Regions from separate parts of the Embleya sp. NPDC001921 genome, predicted to be linked through region 3. Evidence: riboswitches for the same ligand, from Rfam matches in the RefSeq annotation. Region 3 holds a riboswitch; each other region holds the start of a gene.

Region 1 (3,081 bases), on a different contig from region 3:
TGGTCCTCCGGTTGCCGTGCGGCGCTTCGTGAAGACCCGGGGCCCGGCTCTCGCAGAAAGCCACCCGGAATGCACCTCGACCTTCTGGCGATCCTGACCGCCTTCGGGCTGATCTTCCTCGCCGAACTCCCGGACAAGACGATGTTCGCGTCGCTTGCCATGGGCACCCGCATGCGTCCGCTCTACGTGTGGTTCGGCACCTCGACCGCGTTCGTCGTGCACGTGGCCCTCGCCGTCGGCGCGGGCGGCCTGCTCGGACTGCTCCCGGGCTGGATCGTCAAGCTCGTCTCCGCCGCCCTGTTCGGCTTCGGGGCGTTCATGTTGTTGCGCGGCGGTGCCGGCGAGGACGACGAGAACACCGCGGGCAAGAGCGTGACCGGCTTCCGGCCGGTCTTCTCGACCGCCTTCATGGCCGTGTTCATCGGCGAATGGGGCGACCTCACCCAGATCACCACGGCCAACCTGGCCGCCACGAACGGCACTTGGTCCACCGCGATCGGCTCGGCCGCGGCCCTGATGTCGGTGTCCGCGTTGGCCCTGCTCGCCGGGCGGTTCATCGCCAAGCGCCTCCCGCTGCAAACGGTGCAGCGGATCGGCGGCCTGTGCATGCTCGGGCTGGCGATCTGGTCGCTGGTGGAGGTGTTCACCGGCTGACCCACCCCCGGCGATGCCTCGTCCCCGCGGATGGCGCCCGCGCCGCCGGTCACCCGGGGCCGACCGGCGCGGCGGGGCAGGGGCGCCGGCGCGGGCGCAGATCGGTGGATCAACGGCATGTCCGGCATGACCAGTCGACCGGTTGCCCGAAATGTGATGTAGGCCGCATGGATAAAACGGACATAAATTATATAGCCGACTTCGAGCCGCAATTCATTTCCCGCACTTCGCGACGAGTCTCGACTATTTTCCGTTACCGCACGATCACACCACTCTCCGAGATATCCCCTCGTCATCACCGGTGCACCGGAGCCGAAGCCGGGAGAGATGTCGCATTTATTCCGCCTTTACCCGCAGGGCGGAGTCGGCGTTTCGGTTGTGATCTCCCATCCGCATTGCCTACCTTTCTCGCCGATTCACCTTTCGGGTGAACCCTGTCGCCGGTACGCCGAATCCCGTCGCCGGCAGCGGGAGGTCTACATCGAAGAATCCGACGGGAGCGGGGGAACCAGGTGAATCGCCGTGGCCGGGATCGTTCCGGTGACGGCTAGGGGTGAAGTCGCATAACGCGACCGGGCTGCTCCAGTCCGAATCCGACAGCTCACCTCGTAGGCGACAGGAGAGGACCCCATTTCATGCTGTCCACAAACGCTCGCCATCGCGCAGCTCGACCCACCAACGTCCGCCGCTTCGTCGCGGCGGTGGGCATCGCCGGCATGGGTGTCGTGATCCCGGTCGCCACCGCCGGTACCGCCCAGGCGCAGGCCCCCTCCACCTCCGAGCAGTCCCCCTCCGCCGTGCTGTCGGCGGTCCCCACCGCCGCGGTCGACGCGGCCCCGGTCCAGGACGCGCCCGCCGCGCCGGAGGCCGCCACGGCCGCCGACAAGGCGCGCTACGTGGTCCAGGCCGGCGACACGCTGTTCCGGCTCGCCCAGACCAACCAGGTCGACGGCGGCTGGCAGAGCCTGTACGAGCTCAACCGCGACGTGCTGCTCTCCGGCCCGGACCTGATCGAGATCGGCCAGGCCCTGCGGCTGGACGGCTCGGCGCCCGAGGCGCCCAAGGCCGCCGCGCCCGCCAAGCCGAGCATCCAGGTCCAGCCCAAGACCTCCGTCACGCCCGGCAAGACCACCCCCAAGCCGGCGAGCAAGCCCTCGGCCGACGTGTCGGTCAAGCCCGCCGCCAAGCCCGCCACCGGCGGCTCGAAGGGCAACCAGGCGCCGGCCGGCGGCTCCTCGACCGCGTCGAGCAGCAAGGCCGCCCAGGCCGTGGCCTTCGCCAAGGCGCAGATCGGCAAGCCGTACGTGTACGGCGCCACCGGCCCGAACGCGTACGACTGCTCGGGTCTGGTCCAGGCCGCGTACAAGTCCGCGGGCATCTCGCTGCCGCGGGTGACCAACGACCAGTTCGCCGCCGACACGCGCGTGTCGGTCGCCAACCTGCAGCCCGGCGACCTGGTGTTCTTCTACTCGGGCATCAGCCACGTCGGCATCTACATCGGCGACGGCAAGATGGTGCACGCGCCCAACCCGCGCAAGACGGTCGAGATCGCCTCGATCAACACCATGCCGATCGCCGGCGCCACCCGCCCGGCCTGATCGAACCGGCACACCGCCGCGGCCGGCGCACCCGTGCTCCGGCGAAGGTGACACAACCGCATAGTGGGACGCGCTTTCGGCGCCGTGCCCTCCGACGACGGTCGGAGCGCGCGGCGCCGCCGTGCGTTCCGGCGGACGCGCCGGTGCCTCGCCGGCACCGACGGGCGGCCGGACCGACAAGCGGGCGGGCGAATCGACGGGCGGCCGGACCGACGGGAGAACCGGCAGGCGGGCGTCAGACCGTCAGGACGATCTTGCCCGTGACCCGGCCGGTCTCCCCGCGCTCGTGCGCCTTGGCCGCGTCCGCCAGCGGGAACACCGAGTCGATCGCGGCGCGCAGTCGCCCCGCCTCGACCAGGTCCGCGATCTGCCGCATGGCCGCGTGGTCGGCCTCGACGAGCATCTCCTCGGCCCGGACCCCGTACCGCTCGACGTCCAGGTCCCGGACGTTGTTCACGATCGCGACGAGCACGCCGCCCCGGCGCAGCGTCCGCAGCGAGCGGGGACCGTATTCGCCGCCGACGCCGTCCAGCACGACGTCCACGTCCCGCACGACGTCGGCGAAGTCGGTCGTCGTGTAGTCGATCATCTCGTCGGCGCCCAGCCCGCGGACGAAGTCGTGCTTGGCCGCGCTCGCGGTGCCGATCACGTACGCGCCGCGCGCCTTGGCGATCTGTACCGCCAGATGACCGACCCCGCCCGCGGCGGCGTGGATCAACACCCTTTGCCCTTCCCGCAGTTCCGCGGTGTCCACCAGGGCCTGCCAGGCGGTGGTCGCGGCCAGGGGCAGCGCGGCGGCCCGCACGTGGTCGATGTTCGCGGGCTTGCG
Region 2 (3,081 bases), on a different contig from region 3:
TGGCGGGTGGTCGTGCATTCGACTCGGCCATGGTGATGGGACGTCGGCGCTCGGTGCCTGGTTCCCCGCATCCGCAGGCCGGACAGCCGCGGGTCGATACGGACCTCGCGGCTGTCCTGACGCGCGTGCGCGTTCGGCCGACGCTCGCCGGGTGGGCCTGTCGGAGTGCGTCCGGGGGAGGACGTCGTGGAGGGCTCGGCGCGCGGCCGATGGGTCTAACCGGGTCGAACGGCCGCGTAGAACTCCATCGAGAAGACCGGCGCTATGGTCACGTTCTTGCCCGGGCGCGGGGCGTGCACGATCTGGCCGCCGCCGATGTAGATGCCCACGTGCGAGTTGTCCGAGTAGTAGAACACCAGGTCACCCGGCTGCAGTGCGTCCTTGGAGATCCGCGGGCCGTCGTTGACCTGGGTCCACGTGGTGCGGCTGAGCGAGACGTTGGCGGCCTTCCAGGAAGCCTGGGTCAGCCCGGAGCAGTCGTAGGAGCCGGGACCCACGGCCCGAGGCGAGTACGGCTTGCCGATCTGGGCCTTCGCGAACGCGACCGCGGCTGCGGCCCGGCCGGAGACGGGGACGTTGCTCGCCGGCGGCGGTGTGTCCGGCTTGTCCCGCGAACTGCGATCGGTCTCGCCGCGTGCGGCGGCGTCGTTCTTGTGCTCGTTCGAGTCGAGGACTTCCTTCTTCTGCTGCTCGGTGAGCGTGTTCAGCAGCCGCTGGGCCTCGGAGAGCTTGGTCTGGATCTCGGTCTTGTTCTTGTTCAGCTCGGTGCGCAGCTTCTCCAGTTCCGCGAGCTGCGAGGAGGCCTCGGTGCGGTCCTGCTGGAGAGCTCGGGCCTGCGCCGCGATCTGCTTCAGCTTGGCGGCCTGTTGGCCGTCGAGCTGGGACATCATCTGTGACTTCTGCAGGAAGCCTTCGGGGTCGCCGCTGAGCGCGAGCGAGAGCGACGGCGGCAGGCCGCCGCTGCGGTACTGGTTGGCCGCCAGGACGCCGATCTGGTCGCGCAGGGCGTTCAGTGCTGCCTGTTCCTCGGCGATCCGGGTCTGGGTCTGGTTCGTGGCGGCCTGCTGCCTGGTGATCTGCTCGTCGACGCCGTTGGCGGCGTCGGTGGCCTTGATCACGTCGCTGTGCAACTGGTTGACGCGTTCCTTGGTCTGCTGGAACGACTGCGCGGGATCCGCGCTCGCGGTGCCGGCGAAGGTCATCACGCCGGTCATCGTCGCGGCGGCCGTGACGACGGTGGCCGCGGTACGCACGGCGGTGCGCGGTTTGGGCTTGCGGTGCTGCCCGGAACGATGTTGTGACGCCATGGGTGGCGGGTCTCCTTCCTCGGCCGCCTACCGGGTTGGCTGACGGGTTCGGGCGGAAGAAGGCGCCCTACGGTGCCGGAGCACCGATTCACCCCAGGGACTGCGAGGGTCCCCGGTTCCGGTTCCTCGTCGCGACGACGATGGTCACCCACCGTCACCGAAACGCGTCCCCGAATTCGGCGGAGGCGATCGTGCCGAACGGGTTGGTCGACGTGGAACCGATCGCCTTTCATAGAACATTAGTCACAGGAGTGTCACGGTCCTCACCAGTGATCTCCGCATTGCCAAACCTTTACCATACCGACCGTTTCCTTTTCCTTATTTCAGCGGAAAAAGTCTTGAATTCCCTAAAGTCGACCCTGGGTCGCTTTGGTGTAATTGGTCGCTGGAAACGACGAGTGACCCAACTGTCTGTATGTCACTGAACGTATGCAGGCCGGCGGTGAGCCGCTGCGGTGTCGCGAGTGCGGCAGTCGAACCACCAGGGGCACGACGGCGAAGTCCACGGCCCATCGGCACCCGACGCCCCGCCACCCGGCCCTGCGCCTTCCGTGCACCCTGCACGGACCCTCGACGCATCCGCCGCCGCTACGCCGGCCCGCTCCGATCGCCAAACGGCCGCGGCCACCCGGGATTCAGTGGGACAGCCCCAGCTCGCCGGCTCGCAGTCCGGCCTGGAAGCGGGAGCCGGCCTCGAGTTCGGCCATCAGTTCGGCCACGCGCCGCCGGTAGGTGCGCAGCGAGACGCCGAGGCGTTTTGCCGCCGATGCGTCGGTGAGGCCCGAGCCGAGGGCTTCGAGGATTCGGCGGCCGTCGGCGTCGAGGTGCGGGACGTCGCTGTGCAGGTAGGTTTCGAGATCGACGGCCGTGTCCCAGATCGCCCGGAACAGCGAGTGGACTCCGTCGACCAGGATCTGCGAGGTCGTCACCGTGTACTCGCGGCCGGTGGGGGTCTCCAGGCCGGCGAGAATCATCACTCGCCGGTCGATGAGGATGGTCTCGTGCGGCAGCGGCGAACGGCTGATCCGAACGAGAGCGCCCTTGCTCCGTACCATCCGCAGGTGCGCGCGGGCCTCCTCGTCGGCGAGTGCCACCGGGCTGAGCAGCTTCCGCGGGGTGAACCCGGCAGGATCCGCGGCGCGCATGCGATCACGGATCGCGGCCCTGGCTCCCGGGTGCGACCAGGTCCCGAGGTCCCGGGCTGCGCACAGGAATTCGGTCCGCGCGGACTCGAAGAGATGACCTGCGCGCGCGGTCAGCTCCGCGTCTCCGCGTACCGAGAACACCTCTTCGTTCCGCATCCCGCCAGTGTGGCAGCTTGCTGCCACGAACTCGCCGGGCGTTGTGGCGGCGGACAGCATGAGCGTCATGAGCATCAAGACCTTCCCCCTCGGCGGGGAACTGACGATCAACCGGCTGGGCTTCGGCGCGATGCGCCTGGCGATGGGCACCTTCGCCGGTCCGGCGCGAGACCCCGAGACCGGAATGGCGGTGCTTCGCCGGGCAGTTGAGCTGGGCGTGAACCACATCGACACGGCCGGCTTCTACGGCAGGGACTCGGTGTGGGCCAACGAGCTGATCCGTAGGGCCTTGGTCCCGTACCGTGACGACCTGGTGATCGCGACGAAGGTGGGGCCGTTGCGCGGACCGAACGGTGTGCCGAGCGGGCAGGCGACGGCCGGCCGGCTTCGGGGCCTGGTCGAGGCGGATCTGCGCTCTCTGGGTCTCGACCGGCTCGACCTGGTCTACCTGCGGGTCGGCGGGATGGGCGGAC
Region 3 (3,081 bases):
CGCGCCGAGATCGGCGAGGCGGTCGAGGTGGTCGGCGAGGCCGACGACGTCGCGAGCGCGGTGGCCGTGGTCACCGAGACCCGTCCCGAGGTGGTCCTGCTCGACGTGCACCTGCCCGGCGGCGGCGGGGTCGAGGTGCTGCGCCGGTGCGCGTCGTTGATCCCGGCCGTGCGCTTTTTGGCGCTTTCCGTCTCGGACGCGGCCGAGGACGTGATCGGGGTGATCCGCGGCGGCGCCCGGGGGTATGTGACCAAGTCGATCACCGGCGACGAGTTGATCCGCGCGATCGGCCGGGTCGGCGAGGGCGACGCGGTGTTCTCGCCGCGTCTGGCGGGCTTCGTGCTGGACGCGTTCGCGGCCACCGACGTGCCGCCGATCGACGAGGACCTGGACCGGCTCACCCAGCGCGAGCGCGAGGTGCTGCGGCTGATCGCGCGCGGCTACGCGTACAAGGAGATCGCCCGGCGGCTGGTCATCTCGGTCAAGACGGTGGAGACCCATGTGTCCGCCGTACTGCGCAAGTTGCAGCTTTCCAACCGGCACGAACTGACCCGCTGGGCGACCGACCGTCGGCTGGTCTGACCCGGACCGCGGCACCCGGCACACACGACGGCGCCCGTCCTCGGAACGAATCCGAGGACGGGCGCCGTCGAGGTGTCGCCGGTGTCCGGTGGGCCTAGCCGGGTCGAATGGCCGCGAGGAACGGCATCGAGTCCAGCGGCGCCTTGGTCACGGTCTTGCCCGGGCGCGGGGCGTGCACGATCTGGCCGTTGCCGATGTACATGCCCACGTGCCGGTTGTCCGAGTAGAAGAACACCAGGTCGCCCGGCTGGAGGGCGCTCTTGGCGATCTTGGGACCGTCGTTGATCTGGGTCCAGGTGGTGCGGCTGAGCGAGACGTTCGCCGCCTTCCAGGACGCCTGGGTCAGGCCCGAGCAGTCGTACGAGCCGGGGCCCTCGGCGCCGGAGACGTACGGCTTGCCGATCTGCGCCAACGCGAAGCTGATCGCGGCCTGGGCCCGACCGGAGGCCGGGATGTTGGTCGCCGGCGGCGGTGTGTCCGGCTTGTCCCGCGAACTGCGGTCCGGCGTACGCGAGGTGTCGTTCGCGTGCTCGTCCGAGTCGAGGACTTCCTTCTTCTGCTGCTCGGTGAGCGTGTTCAGCAGCCGCTGGGCCTCGGAGAGCTTGGCCTGGATGTCGGCCTTGTTCTTGTTCAGCTCGGTGCGCAGCTTCTCCAGTTCCGCGAGCTGCGAGGAGGCCTCGGTGCGGTCCTGCTGGAGAACTCGGGCCTGCGCCGCGATCTGCTTCAGCTTCGCGGCCTGCTGGCCGTCGAGCTGGGACATCATCTGCGACTTCTGCAGGTAACCCTCGGGGTCGCCGCTGAGCGCGAGCGAGAGCGACGGCGGCAGGCCGCCGCTGCGGTACTGGTTCGCCGCCAGGACACCGATCTGGTCGCGCAGGGCGTTCAGCGCGGTCTGTTCCTCGGTGATCCGGGCCTGCGTCTGGTTCGCGGTGCCCTGCTGCTTGGTGATCTGCTCCTCGACGCCGTTGGCGGCGTCGGTGGCCTTGACCACGTCGCTGTGCAACTGGTTGACGCGTTCCTTGGTCTGCTGGAACGACTGCGCGGGATCCGCGCTCGCGGTGCCGGCGAAGGTCATCACGCCGGTCATCGTCGCGGCGGCCGTGACGACGGTCGCTGCGGTACGCACGGCGGTGCGCGGCTTGGGCTTGCGGTGCTGCCCGGGTCGACGTTGGGACGCCACTGGTGGCGGGTCTCCTTCCTCGGCCGCCTACCGGGTTAGCTGACGGGTTCGGGCGGAAGAAGGCGCCCTACGGTGCCGGAGCACCGATTCACCCCAGGGACTGCGAGGGTCCCCGGTTCCGGCTTCTCGTCGCGACGACGATGGTCACCCACCGTCACCGAAACGCGTCCCCGAATTCGGCGGAGGCGATCGTGTCGACCGGGTGGCCGACGTCGAGCCGATCGCCTGTCGCAGAACACTAGCCACAGGCGTGTCAAGGTCATCACCATTGGCCTCTGCATTACCAAAACTTTACCAATGTCGCCGTTTCCTTCTCCCCGTATCACGGGAAAAGCGCCCGGATTCCCGAAAGTCGATCTTGGGCCGTTTTGGCGAGCATTGCCGGCGTATGACCAGCCGGAAGGTCCCTTATCGGGTGCCGGCTAAGCTGCGACCCGCAACGACGGCGGCGTCCCGGGCGCCGCGCGAGGAGCCGACGAGGAGTTGTACGACGTGGATGTTCTGCGCCAGATCCTGCTGGTCTTGCACATCGTGGGCATCGCGTCCCTGCTCGGCGGCGTTCTCACCCAGATGTCCGGGCTGCGCGCCGGCGACGTGCGGATCGTGCCCGCGATGACGCACGGTGCGCTGACCATGCTCGTCACCGGCCTGGCGCTGGTCGGGGTGGTCCAGGCGGGCCTGGACCGGGACGTGGACAACGCCAAGATCGGCACCAAGCTGGTGATCCTGCTGGCGATCCTGCTGCTGGTCTGGGGCAACCGCGCCGCGGACCGGGTCTCCCCCAAGGTCCTCGGCGCGATCGGCCTGCTGACCGTGGCGAACATCGCCATCGCCGTGATGTGGACCTGAGCCGGCGCCGAACCCGCCGGCCCACCTCCCGGGCGGGTCGCCGACGCGCCCTAGCGGGTGTCCACCACCCGGAACACCTCGGCCATCCGCCCCGCGCCCAGCCCGAATCGCAGGGCATTGCGACCGAGCATGCGGGTGACCTCCTCACGCAGCCCGGACAGGTGACTCGTCTGACTCGCGTGCGACAACAACGCCGCCATCTTGCGCTCGAACACCGCGCTCACCTCGACCGCGTGGTCCGGGTCCCCTGTCGGCGACAACCACGTCTCCGGCACGGTCCACTCCTCCAGTCCCTCCGCGTCCAGCAGCTCGGGGTGCGCGAACGGATTCCGGGCGTCCGGATAGATCGCCCGCATCGCCGCCTCGCCCGCCTCCAGATGATCCGGATGGCTGGGCGCGAGCCGCGACCAGTCCCGCTCGGGGCTGGGGATCACCATGCGCTGCGGCCGCACCTGCCGAATCACCCGGGT
Region 4 (3,081 bases), on a different contig from region 3:
GCGCCTACGACGCCCGGGGACGGATCCACCCCACCTCACGCGTGCACGACACCGACGACCCCGAGCCCGCCCTCGCCGAGATCCTCGCCGACCCCGAGGTGACCGAGATCCACAGCCGCAACATCACCTACGGCTGCTTCATGTTCACCATCGTCCGCCCGTCCACCCCCGACCGCTGATCCCACGACCGGCCCCCCGGTAGCGCCCGGCGCGAGCGCTACCGGGGGGCCGGCGCGAACGCCCGGCGCCAGTGCGTGGTGGCGCGCCGTCCGTCGAGCAGGCCGGTCGCGGCCGGCGCGAACGCGCCCGAGCAGATCGACACCGGTCGCGCCCCGCGCGTGTGGGCCCGGCGCAGCGCGTCCCCAGGGCCGGCGACACCGTCGCGCCGGCCCCGGCCACGCCCGGGACGATCACCGTGTCGGCGGCGGCGAGGGTGTCCGGTCCGTACTCGGCGCGCAGCGAGAAGCCGCCCACCGCGCGCAGATCCCGGTGCGGCTGCTCGGCGCACACGCGCAGCTCGTACCGGGGCAGATCACCCAGCTCCGGGCGGGCCAGGCCGAAGACCTCCACCACCACGCCCGGCTCGAACGGGGCCATCCCCTCGAACGCCGACACCGCGACCACGTGCGCCTTCGTCATGGCCGCATCCCAAGGAGGAGCGCACCGGCGACCCGGGGCCGGATTCCGCACCGGCCCGCGAGCGGGCGGCCCCGAGCCGATCGCTACCGTACGCGGATGGACAACGCTGTCGTGCGCAGCCCGTCGGCCCAGGTCGCGGCGCGGGCCGACGCTCCCGATCCGGGCCGCGTCCGGGGCGCCGCCCAGGTGGTCACCGACGTCCTCCAGCCGCGCAACACCATCCTGGCCGGGCTGTCCGGCTTCGGCGCGCTCGTCGCCCAGTCGTGGACCGGCGCCGGGTGGGGGCTGTTCGCGGCACTGTGCGCGGGCATCGTCCCGGCCGGGTACATCGAGTGGGAGCGTCGCCGCGGTACCTGGGGCGACCGTCACGTGGTGGACCGCCGGCAGCGTCCGCGCGTCTTCGCGGTGATCCTGGCCTCGATCGGCGTCGGCGCGGCGGTCATGCTCGGCGCCGGCGCGCCGTCCCGGCTGGTGTTCGCGATGTTCGCGCTGTGGGGCATGACGGTGGTGCTGCTGGTGGTGAACGCGGCGTGGAAGATCAGCGTCGACTGCGCGGTCGCGTCCGGCATCGTCGCGCTGCTCGCCGTCGCGGGCGGACCGTGGTGGTCGACCGGTTTTCTCGCGGTCGGTGTCGTGTGCTGGTCGCGTGTGGCACTGCGTCACCACACCGTCGCGCAAGCCGTGGCCGGTGCGCTCTTGGGCGCCGCCACCGGGGCATCTGTGGTTTTGGGCTGACAGATATCGGTACATATCGGACCATCTTCGAGTGCTTCTATGGCGCACGTCACATGTCGGGTACCGATGGTCAGCAGTTCGTACGCACCGTGAACCGTCTTTCCGCGATTGCTGCCTGGAGTAATCGGGATATCCACGCTGCGTCATCGAATCGGGCACAATGCGTACGCTTCTCGGGACTTTAGGTCCCGTTATTCCCCCCTTCCGACCTGATTCGTCGGTTTCGGCGAAACGTGATGTTTGGATCCGAGTCGGGGGTGTGCGTAGTTTGGTGCTTCGCCACACCGGTCCGGTGCTCGGCGAAATGGTCTCCCGGTTCGCCGAATCCTGCCGCCGGAGCGAGGCCACGGTACGAAACCCGAAAGGCAGGAGCGGGGGAACCAAGTGGAATGCCGTCCCGGGCGTCCGTGACACGGACGCCCATCACGACGGCTTGGGGTGAAGCCGTGCCCGTCCCTTCCTCAGGAGGGCCGAACACGGCCGGGCGAGACTCTCCAGCCCGAATCCGACAGCTCACTTCGTAGGCGTGGGAGAAGGAAAAATCTTCGTGCAGTCGTTCATCACCCCTGCCCGCATGCCCAAGAAGACGCGTCTCGCGCTGACCCTCGGCATGGCCGGCGCGATCGTCGCCGCCCCGCTGGTCACCGGTCTCGCCACCGCCAACGCCGCCTCCGTCTCCACCTGGGACAAGGTCGCCATGCTCGAGAGCTCGGGCAACTGGCACATCAACACCGGCAACGGTTTCTACGGTGGTCTGCAGTTCACCATCAGCACCTGGAACGAGTTCGGCGGTCAGCAGTACGCCCCGCGTGCCGACCTGGCCACCAAGGACCAGCAGATCGCCATCGCCGAGAAGGTTCTCGCCGTACAGGGTCCCGGCGCCTGGCCGAACACCTCCGGCCCGGCGGGCCTGACCAAGGGCAGCGCCGCTCCGGCCGTCTCGCCCGGCACCAAGTCCACGGTGAAGGTCACCCCGAAGGCCGCCGAGCCGGCCGAGTCCGCTTCGGAGACCACTGCGGCCCCGAAGATCGAGGTCGTCCCGGCGGCCGAGACGAAGTCCGCGTCGACCACCACCTCGTACTCCGTGGTCAAGGGCGACACGCTCTCCAAGATCGCCGCCGCCAAGGATGTCGAGGGCGGCTGGTACAAGCTGTACGCCGACAACCGCTCGGTGATCGGTGGCAACCCGAACGTCATCCAGATCGGTCAGAAGCTCTCGCTCTCCGGCAAGGCCTCGGCCTCGACCGAGTCCGGCAGCACCAAGACCGAGACCGCTCCGGCGGCGCCGAAGACCGAGACCAAGGCCACGGCGTCCGTGAAGGTCGCGCCGAAGACCGAGGTCAAGGAGAAGGCCCCGGTCGCGGCCAAGGAGTCCTCGGTCAAGGCCGAGTCCACCACGGCCAACGCGTCCGGTTACGTCGCTCCCGTGAAGGGCGGCCTGGGCACCGCGTTCGGCACCGGCGGCAAGCTGTGGTCCAGCGGCAGCCACACCGGCCAGGACTTCGTGGCCGCCACCGGCACCTCGGTGAAGGCGATCACCTCGGGCACCGTGGTCAAGGCCGGCAACGGCGGCGCCTACGGCAACGAGATCGTGATCAAGCACGCGGACGGCAAGTACTCGCAGTACGCCCACCTGTCCAGCATCGGCGTGCGCGTCGGCGCCACGGTGAGCACCGGTCAGCAGATCGGCCTCTCCGGCGCGACCGG

The links. Region 3 has a riboswitch for cyclic di-AMP ahead of ACWCPW_RS13225 (NlpC/P60 family protein). Riboswitches for the same ligand answer to the same signal wherever they lie in the genome.
Region 1: it holds a riboswitch for cyclic di-AMP, as region 3 does, so the genes downstream of both, ACWCPW_RS16470 (NlpC/P60 family protein) here and ACWCPW_RS13225 (NlpC/P60 family protein) in region 3, are expected to answer to the same signal.
Region 2: it holds a riboswitch for cyclic di-AMP, as region 3 does, so the genes downstream of both, ACWCPW_RS09315 (NlpC/P60 family protein) here and ACWCPW_RS13225 (NlpC/P60 family protein) in region 3, are expected to answer to the same signal.
Region 4: it holds a riboswitch for cyclic di-AMP, as region 3 does, so the genes downstream of both, ACWCPW_RS15465 (transglycosylase family protein) here and ACWCPW_RS13225 (NlpC/P60 family protein) in region 3, are expected to answer to the same signal.

What each region holds. Positions count from the first base shown of each region.
Region 1 is NZ_JBSFEO010000012.1:45,403-48,483, reverse strand. Features, by position in the region: gene ACWCPW_RS16475 (TMEM165/GDT1 family protein) at 70-654, shown strand; cyclic di-AMP (ydaO/yuaA leader) riboswitch at 1,127-1,283, shown strand; gene ACWCPW_RS16470 (NlpC/P60 family protein) at 1,290-2,252, shown strand; gene ACWCPW_RS16465 (NADP-dependent oxidoreductase) at 2,488-3,081, opposite strand, start outside.
Region 2 is NZ_JBSFEO010000006.1:155,152-158,232, reverse strand. Features, by position in the region: gene ACWCPW_RS09320 (hypothetical protein) at 1-31, opposite strand, end outside; gene ACWCPW_RS09315 (NlpC/P60 family protein) at 216-1,307, opposite strand; cyclic di-AMP (ydaO/yuaA leader) riboswitch at 1,317-1,454, opposite strand; gene ACWCPW_RS09310 (DNA-binding response regulator) at 1,943-2,608, opposite strand; gene ACWCPW_RS09305 (oxidoreductase) at 2,676-3,081, shown strand, end outside.
Region 3 is NZ_JBSFEO010000009.1:105,483-108,563, forward strand. Features, by position in the region: gene ACWCPW_RS13220 (LuxR C-terminal-related transcriptional regulator) at 1-582, shown strand, start outside; gene ACWCPW_RS13225 (NlpC/P60 family protein) at 677-1,762, opposite strand; cyclic di-AMP (ydaO/yuaA leader) riboswitch at 1,772-1,909, opposite strand; gene ACWCPW_RS13230 (hypothetical protein) at 2,255-2,611, shown strand; gene ACWCPW_RS13235 (PIG-L deacetylase family protein) at 2,662-3,081, opposite strand, start outside.
Region 4 is NZ_JBSFEO010000011.1:61,422-64,502, reverse strand. Features, by position in the region: gene ACWCPW_RS15480 (DUF1203 domain-containing protein) at 1-179, shown strand, start outside; gene ACWCPW_RS15475 (hypothetical protein) at 145-639, opposite strand; gene ACWCPW_RS15470 (hypothetical protein) at 736-1,374, shown strand; cyclic di-AMP (ydaO/yuaA leader) riboswitch at 1,721-1,916, shown strand; gene ACWCPW_RS15465 (transglycosylase family protein) at 1,949-3,081, shown strand, end outside.